Linked DNA regions of Sorangium aterium. The protein of the gene in region 1 interacts with the protein of each later gene in a pairwise test. Links are inferred from orthologs where the notes say so. Each region holds a gene or a part of one and is shown on either strand. Other genes may lie near its edges.

What was found.
Region 2: the proteins of gyrA (region 1) and gyrB interact in binary tests that used the Escherichia coli proteins (3 or more experiments, as listed by UniProt). The link is inferred for Sorangium aterium from one-to-one orthologs.

The regions. Positions count from the first base shown.
Region 1 is NZ_JAQNDK010000003.1:1,463,717-1,470,526, reverse strand. What follows is about bases 2,444-5,667. They hold gyrA (DNA gyrase subunit A), read right to left. Parts: upstream 5,272-5,667; coding sequence 2,644-5,271; downstream 2,444-2,643. Other genes in these bases: POL72_RS29745 (gamma-glutamylcyclotransferase), read left to right, coding at 2,444-2,651. In the rest of the region: POL72_RS29755 (amidase), read left to right, coding at 1-715; POL72_RS29750 (saccharopine dehydrogenase family protein), read left to right, coding at 755-1,951; more of POL72_RS29745, read left to right, coding at 1,995-2,443; POL72_RS29735 (hypothetical protein), read right to left, coding at 5,703-6,203; POL72_RS29730 (HNH endonuclease), read right to left, coding at 6,554-6,810. UniProt on the Escherichia coli protein: A type II topoisomerase that negatively supercoils closed circular double-stranded (ds) DNA in an ATP-dependent manner to maintain chromosomes in an underwound state.
Region 2 is NZ_JAQNDK010000005.1:176,571-183,268, reverse strand. What follows is about bases 1,435-4,546. They hold gyrB (DNA topoisomerase (ATP-hydrolyzing) subunit B), read left to right. Parts: upstream 1,435-1,797; coding sequence 1,798-4,296; downstream 4,297-4,546. In the rest of the region: dnaN (DNA polymerase III subunit beta), read left to right, coding at 1-192; DNA replication/repair protein RecF, read left to right, coding at 189-1,340; ATP-dependent chaperone ClpB, read left to right, coding at 4,583-6,698. UniProt on the Escherichia coli protein: DNA gyrase negatively supercoils closed circular double-stranded DNA in an ATP-dependent manner to maintain chromosomes in an underwound state.

The DNA.
Region 1 (6,810 bases):
CTGTGCGCCGCTGCCGCTCGGCGATCCGGCCTCGGTCGATCTCGGCGCGCTGACGGTGCTCTCCGTCGAGCACGACGGCGTGCGCCGGGTGAGCGCCGATCTCGTGGCCGCGCAGCGGAAGGCGGCGGAGGCGCTCGCCGCCTGCGGGGCGACGGTGGTCGAGGCGAGGATCGACCTCCTCGCGCGGGCGCTCGACATCTGGACGGCAATGGTGGGCACGTCCGGGGGCGTCACGTTCCGGGCGTTGCTCGGTGGTGGCCGCCCGGTCAGCCTGCCGCGTGAGCTCGCCCGCTGGTCGGTCCGCCGCTCGACGCACACGCTGCCCGCGCTGGGGCTCGCGCTGCTGGAGGACGTCGGCGGGCTGCTGCCGGCGCGCGTCGAGCGCGCCCTGGAGCTCGGCAAGGCGCTGCGCGCCGAGCTCGTGTCGCGCATCGGCGAGCAGGGCGTGATGCTCTACCCGTCCTATCCGAGCCCCGCGCCGCGGCACTACGCGCCGCTGCTGCCGCCCTTCCAGTGGACATACACCGCGGTGCTCAACGTCATGGAGATGCCGGCGACGCAGGTGCCGCTGGGCCTCAACGGCGAGGGGCTGCCGCTCGGCGTCCAGGTGGCGGCGATCCACGGCAACGATCACGTGACGATCGCCGTGGCGGAGCACCTGGAGCGCTCGTTCGGCGGCTGGGTGCCGCCGTCGCTCTCGTGGTGCCGGCGCTGACCGTTCCCGCCCGCGGTCGTGGTATCAAGGCTGCCCCCCATGACCAGCGACCGCGCGTACGACGTGATCGTCTTCGGAGCGACCGGCTTCACCGGTCGCCTCGTCGCCGAGTATCTCGCCACCAAGGGCAAGGACGCCTCCGCCCGTGGCGCAGAAGAGCGGCCCATCCGCTGGGCGATCGCTGGCCGGAGCGCGGGGCGCCTCGCCGAGGTGAAGGCGGCGATGGAGGCGATCGATCCGGCGTGCTCCTCGCTGGGCGTCATCGAGGCGGCGTCGGACGACGCGGCGTCGCTCGAGCGCATGGCTCGCCAGGCGCGCGTCGTCATCACGACGGTCGGTCCTTACACGGCGCTCGGCGAGCCGCTCGTCGAGGCGTGCATCCGCGCGGGCACCGACTACGCGGATCTCACCGGCGAGCCTGGGTTCGTCGACCGCCTCATCGAGCGCCACCACGAGGCCGCCCGCGCGCGGGGCGTGCGGATCGTCAACTGCTGCGGCTTCGACAGCATCCCGCACGACCTCGGGGTGCTCTTCACGGTGACGAAGCTCCCCGCGGGCGAGCCGATCGCTGTGGAGGGCATCGTGCGCGCGCACGGCAGCTTCTCCGGCGGCACCTGGCAGTCGCTGCTCGAGATCATGGCGCACGCCGGCCCCAGGAAGGGCGCCGCGCGCGGCGAGGGCGCGCACGGGGCGCGCAGGGTGCGGGGGCTCAAGGCGCGTATCCGCTACGAGAAGGGGCTGCGCGCATGGCTCTGTCCGATGCCCAGCATCGATCCGCTCGTCGTGCTCCGGAGCGCGCGGGAGCTCGACGCCTACGGCCCCGACTTCCAGTACAGCCACAACGTGCAGGTCAAGTCCGGGCTGCAGCTCGTGATGGGGATCGCCGGCTTCGGCGCGGTCACGGCGCTGGCCAAGGTGGGACCGACGCGGGAGCTGCTCCGCAAGGTGCGGAGTCCGGGGGAGGGGCCGAGCGCGGAGGAGCGGGCGCGCAGCTGGTTCCAGGTGACCTTCCAGGGGAAGAGCGCGTCGCGCAAGGTGGTGACGCGCGTGAGCGGCGGCGATCCGGGGTACTCGGAGACGGCCAAGATGGTGGCGGAGTCGGCGCTTTGCATGGCGTTCGACCGCGAGCGGCTGCCGGCGCGCGCCGGGGTCATCACGCCGGCCGTCGCGATGGGGGAGCGGCTCATCGAGCGGCTTCAGGCGGCGGGGATCCGGTTCGAGCTGCTCGAGGGGTGAGCTGCAGCGGCTGACGGCCGGCGCGGTTTGGTACAATCGCCCCGTGGACCGCGAGGCGTGGATCTTCGGTTACGGTTCGTTGATCTGGCGGCCTGCCTTCCGCTTCGAGCGGATGGTGCCAGGGTACATCACGGGGTGGGCCCGCCGCTTCTGGCAGGGGTCCACAGACCATCGGGGCGTCCCCGGGGCGCCCGGGCGGGTGGTCACGCTCATCCCGTCGCCTGGCGCCCTCTGCTGGGGGATGGCCTATCGCGTTGGCGAGGCCGAGCTCGACGAGGTGCTCCGCGCGCTGGACCACCGCGAGAAGGGCGGATATGCGCGCCACGACGTGCCGCTCCACCTTGCGGATGGGGCGGCGGTGCGCGCGGAGATCACGGCCCGGTCGGCCATCGTGTACCTGGCCACGCCGGATAACCCCGATTACCTGGGCGCTGCGCCGCTCCCCGAGATCGCCGCGCAGGTGCTCGCGTCGCACGGCCCGAGCGGCTCGAACGTCGAGTACGTCCTGCGGCTCGCCGACGCGCTCATGGCGATGGGCGCGCACGACGAGCACGTGACCGAGCTAGCGGCCCTCGTCGGCCACCGAGCTCCCCGTCCGGTCGACCCGAGGACCACCGTCGGTCCCTCGTGTGGTGGTCGCGCCGCGGGGGCTGCGGACGGGCCGTCGACCGAGCTCGGCGCCCGGTCGACCTCTAGTTGACCTCGCTGCTCCCGTTCCCGCCGGCGTGATCCGCGACCCCGTTGGTCCCGTCCGCGCCGGCCGCCGGCGGCGTCGACCCGCCCTCCTCGGCCTCGGCCGCTTCCGCTTCCGCCGCGAAGGCCTCGACGGCGACGACCCGCTCGTCCTGGCCGACGTGCATGATCCGCACGCCCTGCGCGTTGCGCCCCGTCTCGCGGATCTCGCTCGTCTTGGTGCGGATCATCTGCCCGCGATCGGTCACGATCAGCACCTCGTCGCTCGGGCTCACCATGGCGACGCCCACGACCGGCCCGTTCCGCTCGCTCGCGTCGATCAGGATCACGCCCTTGCCGCCGCGGCTCTGGAGCCGGAACTCCTCGAGCGGCGTCTGCTTGCCGTACCCGCGCTCGCAGACCGCGAGCACCCGGTCGCGCCCGTCGCCGCTCACGCCGAGGCCGACCACCACGTCGCCCTCGTCGAGCTCGATGCCCTTCACGCCCATCGTCGCGCGGCCCGTCGGGCGCACCTGGTCCTCGGGGAAGCGGATGCTCATCCCGCTCCGCGTCGCGATCACGAGCTCGCGCTTGCCGTCGGTGAGCGCCGCCGTGAAGAGCTGATCGCCCTCCTCGATCCGCACGCCGATGATCCCCTTGTCCCGGTAGTTCTCGTACTCGTTGAGCGCCGTCTTCTTGATCTGCCCGCGGCGGGTCAGCGTCACCACGAACGTCTCGCCGTCGAAGCTCGGCACCGGCGTGATCGCCGCGACCTTCTCCCCCGGCTCCATCCCGACGAAGTTCACGATCGCCCGGCCCTTCGCGTTCCGCGGCGCCTGCGGGATCTCGTAGACCTTCTTGACGAAGACCTTGCCCTTGTCGCTGAAGAAGAAGACGTACGAGTGCGTCGACGCCACGAAGAGCTGGCTCACCCAGTCCTCCTCGCGCGCCTCCATCCCCACCATCCCCTTGCCGCCGCGGCGCTGCGCCCGGTACGTCGAGGTCGGCGTCCGCTTCAGGTAGCCGGCGTGCGAGATGGTCACGACCATGTCCTCTTCCTGGATCAGGTCCTCCATCTGGATCTCGGCCTCGGCCGGCACGATCTCGGTGCGCCGCTTGTCGCCGAAGCGCTCCTTGATCTCCTCGAGCTCCATCACGATCACGTTCATGAGCAGCCCCATGTCGGCCAGGATCGCCCGGAGCCGCTCGATGGTCTGCGACAGCTCGCCGTACTCCTTCGCGAGCTTCTCCCGCTCGAGGCCGGTCAGGCGCGACAGCCGCATCTCGAGGATCGCCTTGGCCTGCCGCTCCGACAGGAAGTAGTCGCCGCGCGTGTCGGCCTCGGCGCACTCGGGCTCCGGCCGGCCGGCGCGCCGGAGGAACTCGCCGAGCCCCCGGAGCGGCAGCTTCTGCAGGTTCTCCCGCGCGTCGTCCGGATCGCTCGAGGCCCGGATCGTCGCGACGATGCGATCGATGTCGCTCGTCGCCATCCCGAGCCCCTCGATGAGCTCGCGCTGCGCCTCGGCCTGCCGGAGCTCGAACCGACAGCGCCGCGTCACGACCTCGCGCCGGTGCTCGATGAAGTGCGAGAGCGTGTCCTTCAGGCTCAGCACCGCGGGGCGCCCGTTCGCGATCGACAGGTTGATGACCCCGAACGTCGCCTGGAGGTCCGTCAGCCGGTAGAGCTGGTTGACGACCACCTGCGGGAAGATGTCCTTCTTCAGCTCGATGACGATCCGCATCCCCTCGCGATCGCTCTCGTCGCGCACCTCGCTGATCCCCTCGATGCGCTTCTCCTTCATGCACTCGGCGATCTTCGCGACCAGCCGGGCCTTGTTCACCTGGTAGGGGATCTCGGTGAAGACGATCTGCTCGCGGTCGCCCTTCATCGTCTTCTCGACCTGGTGGCGCCCGCGCATCGTGATCGAGCCACGGCCGGTCGTGTACGCCTGCACGATCCCGCTCTTGCCGTAGATGAGGCCGCCGGTCGGGAAATCGGGGCCCGGGACGAGGTGGAGCAGCTCCTCCAGGGTGATGTCGGGGTTGCGGATGATGGCGATCGTCGCGTCGATGATCTCGCCGAGGTTGTGCGGCGGGATGTTCGTCGCCATGCCGACGGCGATGCCGCCGGAGCCGTTCACCAGGAGCTGCGGGAACTTCGCCGGAAGGACGCTCGGCTCGAGCTCCGAGTCGTCGTAGTTCGGGACGAAGTCGACCGTGTCCTTGTCGAGATCGGCGAGCAGCTCGACGGCCATCCGCGACAGGCGCGACTCCGTGTACCGCATGGCCGCGGGCGAGTCGCCGTCGACCGAGCCGTAGTTGCCCTGCCCGTCGATGAGCGGGTAGCGCAGGCTGAAGGTCTGCCCCATCCGGACGAGCGCGTCGTAGACCGCGAGATCGCCGTGCGGGTGGTACTTGCCGAGGACGTCTCCGACGACGCGCGCGCACTTCTTGTGCGAGCCGGTGGGGCCGATCTTCTGCTCGTTCATCGAGTAGAGGATCCGGCGGTGCACCGGCTTCAGGCCGTCGCGCACGTCCGGGATCGCGCGGCCGATGATCACGCTCATCGCGTAGTCGAGGTAGCTCGTCCGGAGCTCGTCCTGGATGCTGACCGGAACCTTCTGCTGGATGTTCGACGTCTCTTCCATGGGGGACCTGCACCCGAGGCGCGGGGGGCGGGCGCGGCGCGCGCTCGGCCCCCGTCGTAGAGGCCCATCCCAGCGCGGATCGAGCGTCGAGCGGAGCGGCGGAAGCGGCCCTGGCCTCGATCGACGAGCGACGAGGTGGAGCCCGGCCTTCGCCGCGCGCCCTATGACCCACGCTGTTCAGGGGATGCGACGGATGCGTTCAGGTACTCCAAGGGGCAGGCTGGCGCAAAGGGTTTGCCGGCCTCAGAGGGCGTTCCTCCCCGCGCGCGGCGGGCGTGGATCGCGGCCTGCCGCCGGCTCCTCGGCGGACGCTGCGAGGCGCCGTCGAGGGCGCATCAGGGGTGCCGGACAGCGCGGCTGGAGCGTCCTGGGCGGGGGCGCTGGACAGCGCGGCGGGAGCTTGAGGCGGCGCAACGGGGGCGCCGGAAGGGTCAGGGCTCGAAGCGGGTGGGCGGGGCGCACGTCCGGACGACGATTTCTACGTCCTTCTCCGCCACGATCGATCCGGCGCTGTCCGGGGCGTCGGGGTCGGGGCCGGGGCACTCCCACGTCCAGATCGGGTCGGCCTTGTCACCGTTGGGGAGCAGCATTTCGGGGTTCCCGGAGGTCTCGCCACCTTCGGGCGTGAGCTCGTCGGCGAGCTCCCCCCCGTAGCCGTCGATCCTGACCGTGTACTTGTGCCCCTCGACGACGGAGGTGAACGACACGCTCCACGCACAGGAGACTGGCGGCGACGAGGCGAGGGGGGACGGCCCGCCCTCCGCGCTGTTGTCGGTGAGCGTGGCGACGTAGCTGCGGATGGCCTCCGGCTCGTCCGAGCCGGAGCACTGGACGTCGCCAAGGAAGGCGAGCGGGTCGATGGTCACCGACGTCCCGAGCTGCAGGTCGTCGTCGCTGTTGGACCCGTCGGCGCAGGCCGTGAGCGCGAGCACGGCGAGCGCCAGGGCGCACCGGCCAGCCCGGGGTCGCGGGGAGCGCCCGCGCGCGCGATCCGCTGCGAACAAGGTTCCGAAACCAGCTCGAGCTCGGCCCATCGGCAGGGGGCACTAGTCCAAGCCGGGGAACGGCGCCACATGAAACGCGGCCCCGCTGCGCGGGCGCCGCGCCCGGCGCGGCGCGCGGCCGAGCGAGGCCCGCGGGAGGAGGCGCCGGGGACGACGGCGCTCGCGGGCGAGCTGGCGGATGCGCCGCCCGCGCGGGGCGGCGCCGCGGCTGCGCCTGGACGCCGGGGGCCTGGCCGCTGCAAGGCTTGAAATGAGCTCGCGGAAGCAGCGGGCGCCCTCTACGGGAATCGACCCCGCAGCGCCTCTTCACGTCGAATCTCGATGACGAGAGGCCGATTCATCCGGAGCCGCGCGACCGTGGCGCGGCCTGTCGGTGTTTTTCCGGCGATCAGCAGATCACTCGTGACGTCGAGGTGGTCTTCCCAGCGACCCCAGCGAGGGTGGAAAAGGCTCGCGTGGTCGCCCGTGCTCGGATCCTCTCCATGGGTCCGCGCTCCCTTGCGCAGGGAGCACGACACACAGGCGAGCGCCAGGT
Region 2 (6,698 bases), on another replicon or contig:
GCCGTCGACTACAGCGGACCCGAGGTCACCATCGGCTTCAACGCGAAGTACTTCCTCGACGTGCTCGCCTCGATCGACGACGAGGAGGTCATCCTCGGCATCTCCGGCGAGCTCGACCCCGCCGTGATCCGGCCCGGCAGCGAGTCGAACCAGCAGAGCTACGTCGCCGTCATCATGCCGATGCGGATTTGAGCGCGCCCTCCGACGAGCCCGAGGGGCGCTCCCCGAGCCTCCTCCTCGAGCGGCTCCACATCCGCGAGTTCCGGAACCTCGGTCGCGTCGATGTCGAGCCAGCGCCGCGCATCAACGTGATCGCGGGCAACAACGGGCAGGGAAAGACGAGCCTGCTCGAGGCGATCTACTTCGCCGCGACCTCGAGGAGCTTCCGCACCCACCGGCTGGCCGAGCTGGTCCGCCACGGCGCCCCCATCGCAAGCGCGCGCGCGCGCTTCGTCGAGCGACGGGACGCGCTGCAGCCGCTCGCGCGCGAGCAGACCGCCGCCGTGGAGCACAAGCGGTGCGTCGTGCGGATCGACGGCAACCGGCCTCCGAGCCTGGCGAGCTTCGCGACGCGATCGCCGGTCGTCGCCTTCCACGCGGAGGAGCTCGCGCTGTCCACCGGGCCCGCGAGCGCGCGGCGCACGCTGCTCGATCGCCTGGCGCTCTTCATGGACCCGCAGAGCGCCGACCACCGGGCCCGCTACGCGCAGGCGCTCCGCGCGCGCCACGAGCTGCTCCACCGCGGCGGGGGAGCGCAGGCCCAGGCGAGCCCCGAGCTCGACGCGTTCGAGGCGCTCTGCGCCCTCCACGGCGCGGCGCTGACCCGCGCCCGCGAGGCGGCCGTCCAGGCGCTGGCGCCGGAGCTCACGAACGCCTTCGCCCGCATCGCCGCGCCCAACCTGACGCTGGCCGCGCGGTACGCGCCGGGCGGCAGCGGCGCCGCCGAGCAGGCGCGCGAGGCGCTGCGCGAGCAGCGCCGCCGCGACGCGCACCGGCCGAGCGCGGGCTTCGGTCCCCACCGCGACGACCTGGTGCTCGAGCTCGACGGCCACCCCGCCCGCGTTGTCGCCTCGCAGGGCCAGCACAGGGCCCTCACGCTCGCGCTCAAAGCAGCCGAGACCGCTGCGATTGCTTCCGTCCGGGGCGTAGAACCGATCCTCCTGCTCGACGACGTGTCGAGCGAGCTCGATCCCGACCGGACCGCGGCGCTGTTCATGTTCCTCGGAATGGCGCGCGGACAGGTATTCCTGACGACCACGCGGCGCGATCTCATCGTCACGCCGGGCGTACCTTCCTCGGAGCGGCGCGATTTTCACGTCGAAGGCGGCGCGGTCGGCTGACGTTCGTTCGTCGCGGGCGCGCCGGGCTGCCGCCGGGCTGCCGGACGCACGCGGCGCGCGGCGCCCGGCGCGCGCGACGAACGTCAGCCGACCGCGCCGCGACCGCCGTCAAACGCGTTGATCCCGGCCCCGGAGCGCGCGAGTTGGGATGCTCCGGACGCGCCCGCGATGGGCACCGAAAATACGGTGTTACGAGGCTTCCGGACCCGGCGAAACGCTTGCCCGAGCCCCTGATTTCGGCTACATTTCCGCAGTCTTTACGGGGCATCGACGAGCGGTCCGCGCGTGAACGCTCATGGCCCCGGAATCGATCCGGCGCCGCGGCCGCGGCGCCCGGGTCTCACCAGACGAGCTGCCATCGAGCCGGCCCCTCCACTGCAAGAACTCCGGCAATCCGAGCGGCCTCCGCCGCTCTGCGCCCCCGGTGAGAGGCGGCGGGCGCGCCACCAGGACCGAGATGACGGAACCCACCCTGAGCCAGCCGACCGACCTCACCAAGGCGTCGTATGACGCCCACAGCATCACGGCGCTCGAAGGCCTTGAAGCGGTGCGAAAGCGACCCGGCATGTACATCGGCGATGTGCACGACGGATCGGGGCTCCACCACCTGGTCTGGGAAGCCATCGACAACGCGGTCGACGAGCACCTCGCCGGCGCCTGCACGGAGATCAGGGTCACCGTCCACTTCGACGGCTCGGTGTCGATCGAGGACAACGGCCGCGGGATCCCGGTCGGGATGCACGCCAAGGGCGTGAGCGCGGCAGAGGTCGTCATGACCGTCCTCCACGCCGGCGGCAAGTTCGACAACTCCAGCTACAAGGTCTCTGCGGGCTTGCACGGCGTCGGCGTGAGCGCCGTGAACGCCGTCTCCGAGTGGCTGAAGCTCGAGATCAAGCGGGAAGGAAAGCTCTGGTTTCAGGAGTACGCCCGGGGCGTGCCGAAGGCGCCGCTCAAGGGGATCGGCGTGACGGACAAGACGGGGACGAAGCTCACCTTCAAGCCCGATCCGCTCGTCTTCAGCACAGTCGAGTTCAGCTTCGACATCCTGGCGAGCCGCCTGCGCGAGCTCGCGTTTCTGAACGCCGGGCTCATCATCCACCTCCACGACCAGCGCCCCGACGGGAGAACGGAAGTCTACGAGTACAAGGGGGGCATCTCCGAGTTCGTGTCGCTCCTCAACAAGACCAAGGAGCCGATTCACGACGACGTGATCAGCTTCGTGTCGCAGCATGAGGCCGGCGCCACAGGCGACGGCGCGAACGGCCGCGGCAGCTCCGCGGCTCCGCCGGTCGGCGTGGAGGTCGCGCTGCAGTGGAACGGCTCCTATACGGAAGCCATCTTCTGTTACACGAACAACGTCCACAACAAGGACGGCGGCACCCACCTCACCGGGCTCCGCGCCGCGCTCACGAAGACCATCAACAACTACGGGAGCGCGCACAACCTCTTCAAGGAGCTGAAGCAGGGCCTGCAGGGCGAGGACGCGCGTGAGGGCCTGACGTGCGTGCTCAGCATCAAGCACCCGGACCCGTCGTTCGACTCGCAGACGAAATCCAAGCTCGTGTCGAGCGAGGTCAAGGGCATCGTCGAGGCCGCCGTCAGCGACAAGCTCGGGCAGTACTTCGAAGAGAACCCCCAGAGCGCGAAGAAGATCATCGAGAAGGCGGTCGTCGCCGCGAAGGCGCGCGAGGCGGCCCGCAAGGCCCGCGAGGTGATCCGCAAGGGCTCGCTCGACGTGACCTCGCTCTCGGGCAAGCTCGCCGACTGCCAGTCCAAGGACCCGGAGAAGAGCGAGATCTACATCGTCGAGGGCGAGAGCGCCGGCGGCAGCGCCAAGATGGGGCGCGACCGGCACTTCCAGGCGATCCTCCCGCTGAAGGGGAAGATCCTGAACGTCGAGCGCGCGCGGCTCGACCGGATGCTGAGCTCCGCCGAGGTGGGCACGCTGATCACCGCGCTCGGCTGTGGGATCAACGACGCCGGCGGCTTCGAGATCGACAAGCTCCGCTACCAGAAGATCATCCTGATGACGGACGCCGACGTCGACGGATCCCACATCCGCACGCTGCTGCTGACCTTCTTCTTCCGGCAGATGCCGGAGATCATGGAGAAGGGGTACCTGTTCATCGCGCAGCCGCCGCTCTACCGCGTGCGCAAGGGCAAGCGGGACCTGTACCTGAAGGACCAGGGCGCCCTGGACGAGTTCCTCGTGGGCAACGCCGTGGACGGGCTCGAGATCGTCGCCAGCGGCGCCCAGACGGGCATCGCGGGCCAGCCGCTCTACCGGCTGGCGCAGCGGCTGAAGCGGTTCCGCGCCGTGCTCTCCAACATCGACAAGCGCTGTGACGCGCGGATCGTGGCGGCGCTGCTGCGGTCGAGCGGGCTCGGGCGCGACGATCTGCGCGAGACCAAGAAGGTCGCCGCGGCCGCCGACGAGCTCCGCGCCTACCTGAAGCAGCGCTATCCGGACCTGTTCCCGCTCACGCTGTCGACGCCCCGGGACACGGAGCACGGGACGAGCCGGATCGAGGTCGTGCCGCGCCCGGGCGCGAGCGCGCGAAAGAGCGTCATCGACTGGGATCTGGTGAACTCGCCGGAGTACCAGGAAGCCTGGTCGATCGAGCAGGACCTCCGGTCCATCGGCGCGCCCCCGTACCGGGCGCGCACCTCGAGCGGCGAGGAGACCCTGGAGAACGGAGAGTCGCTCGTCGAGTACATCGAGGAGCGCGGCAAGAAGGGCATCTCGATCAGCCGTTACAAGGGCCTCGGCGAGATGAACGCCGACGAGCTCTGGGAAACGACGATGAACCCGGACGCTCGGACTCTCCTCCAGGTCCGCATCGACGATGCGGTGAAGACGGACGAGCTCTTCACGATCCTGATGGGGGATCAGGTCGAGCCGCGGCGCAACTTCATCGAGCAGAACGCGCTCAACGTGAAGAACCTCGATATCTGAGCCCCACGGCCAGGGCGCGCGGCTCCTGCGCGCCCGGCGCGGCTCCTGCGCCCGGGCGCGGCGCCTCGGCCCCGCGCCCGGGCGTGCGTGCGTCGAGCCCCTCGCTCGATGCGCATGGCCGGGGGGTTGACACGGCGCTGCTGCTGCATCGCTCACCTGCCCTGTTCGCTCGTCATCCCTTCAGCGCCTCTTCGGCGTCCCATCAGCGCCCTTCAGCGTTTTTGGCAAGCCGCTTGCCTGGCCGTCCCCTTGCTAGGCGGGGCACCCGCCTTAGCTTCGAGGGGCCATGAAAATCGAGCGAATGACGACGAAGGCCCAAGAGGCCATACGAGAGGCTGTCGACTTCGGCAGCCGTCGGGGAAACCCCGAGCTCTATCCCGAGCACCTTGTGCGGGCGATCGTCAGCCAGGACGGCGGCGTCGGCGCGCCTCTGGTGCAGAAGGCAGGCGCCGATCCGGCGGGCGTGCTGCGCCTCCTCGACGCGAAGATCGACACCTATCCTCGCGTCAGCGGCGGCGCCGAGCCGAACCTGTCGAGGCGCGCGCTCACGGTCCTGCAAAAGGCCGAAGACGAGGCGAAGGCGCTCAAGGACGAGTACATCTCGACAGAGCACGTCCTGCTCGCCGGCATCAAGGCCGACAAGGAGATCCAATCGATCTTCGAACGAGCGGGGCTCTCGTACGACAAGCTCCTCTCGTCGCTCGCGGCCGTGCGTGGCAATCAGCGCGTGACGGACCGGGACCCCGAGGGGAAGTTCCAGGCGCTCGAGAAGTACACACGGGATCTCACGAAGCTCGCTCGACAGGGCAAGATCGATCCGGTGATCGGGCGAGACGAGGAGATCCGGCGCGTCATCCAGGTGCTCTCGCGGCGCACCAAGAACAATCCGGTGCTCATCGGCGAGCCCGGCGTCGGCAAGACGGCGATCGTCGAGGGCATCGCGCAGCGCATCGTCGCGGGCGATGTGCCGGAGTCGCTCAAGGACAAGACCATCGCCGCGCTCGATCTCGCCGCCATGGTCGCAGGCTCGAAGTTCCGCGGGGAGTTCGAGGATCGGCTCAAGGCCGTGCTCAAGGAGATCGAGGGCTCGAACGGCCGCATCATCCTGTTCATCGACGAGCTTCACACGCTGGTGGGCGCCGGCGCGGCCGAGGGCGCCATGGACGCGGCCAACATGCTGAAGCCGGCGCTCGCGCGCGGTGAGCTCCGGTGCATCGGCGCGACCACCCTCGACGAGTACCGCAAGCGGATCGAGAAGGACGCGGCGCTGGAGCGGCGGTTCCAGCAGGTGCTCGTCACGCAGCCCAGCGTCGAGGACACGATCGCTATCCTGCGAGGCCTCAAGGAGAAGTACGAGGTCCACCACGGGATCCGCATCCAGGACGCGGCGCTCGTCGGGGCCGCCGTCCTGTCGAACCGGTACATCACCGAGCGCTTTTTGCCCGACAAGGCGATCGATCTGGTCGACGAGGCGGCGTCGAAGATCCGTATGGAGATCGATAGCCTGCCCACGCCGATCGATCAGGTCGAGCGCGATCTGCTCAAGCTGCAGATGGAGGAGCAGGCGCTCAAGCGCGAGAGCGACAAGGCGAGCAAGGTCCGCCTCGACGAGGTGCGGCGCGAGATCGCCGAGCTCCAGGGGCAGCGCGACGCGATGCGGGCGCAGTGGATGCGCGAGAAGGAGCTCATCTCCGAGCTGCGCCGGCTCAAGCCGCAGATCGAGGAGCTCCGGCTCGAGGAGGAGCGGCTGAAGCGCGCCGGAGACCTCGGGCGCGCCGCGGAGATCCATTACGGCAAGATCCCGGAGATCGAGAAGCAGCTCGAGTCGATCCGCGCCACCCTCTCCCAGGTGCAGTCGAAGCAGAGCTACCTGAAGGAGGAGGTCACCGACGAGGACATCGCCGCGGTCGTCTCGAAATGGACCGGGATCCCCGTCTCCAAGATGCTCGAGAGCGAGATGCAGAAGCTGCTGCGCCTCGAGGAGGAGCTGCGCCGGCGGGTCGTCGGGCAGGAGGACGCGCTCCGCGCGGTGTCGAACGCCATCCGGCGCTCGAGGGCCGGGCTCGGCGACGAGCGCCGGCCGATCGGATCGTTCCTGTTCCTCGGGCCGACCGGCGTCGGCAAGACCGAGCTCGCGCGCGCGCTCGCCGAGATCCTCTTCGACGACGAGAAGGCCATGGTGCGGCTCGATATGAGCGAGTACGGGGAGCGCCACGCGGTGGCCCGCCTGATCGGCGCGCCGCCCGGGTACGTCGGCTACGAGGAGGGCGGCCAGCTCACGGAGCCGGTGCGCCGACGGCCGTACAGCGTGGTGCTGTTCGACGAGATCGAGAAGGCCCACCCGGACATCTGGAACACGCTCCTCCAGGTGCTCGACGACGGTCGCCTGACCGACGGCCAGG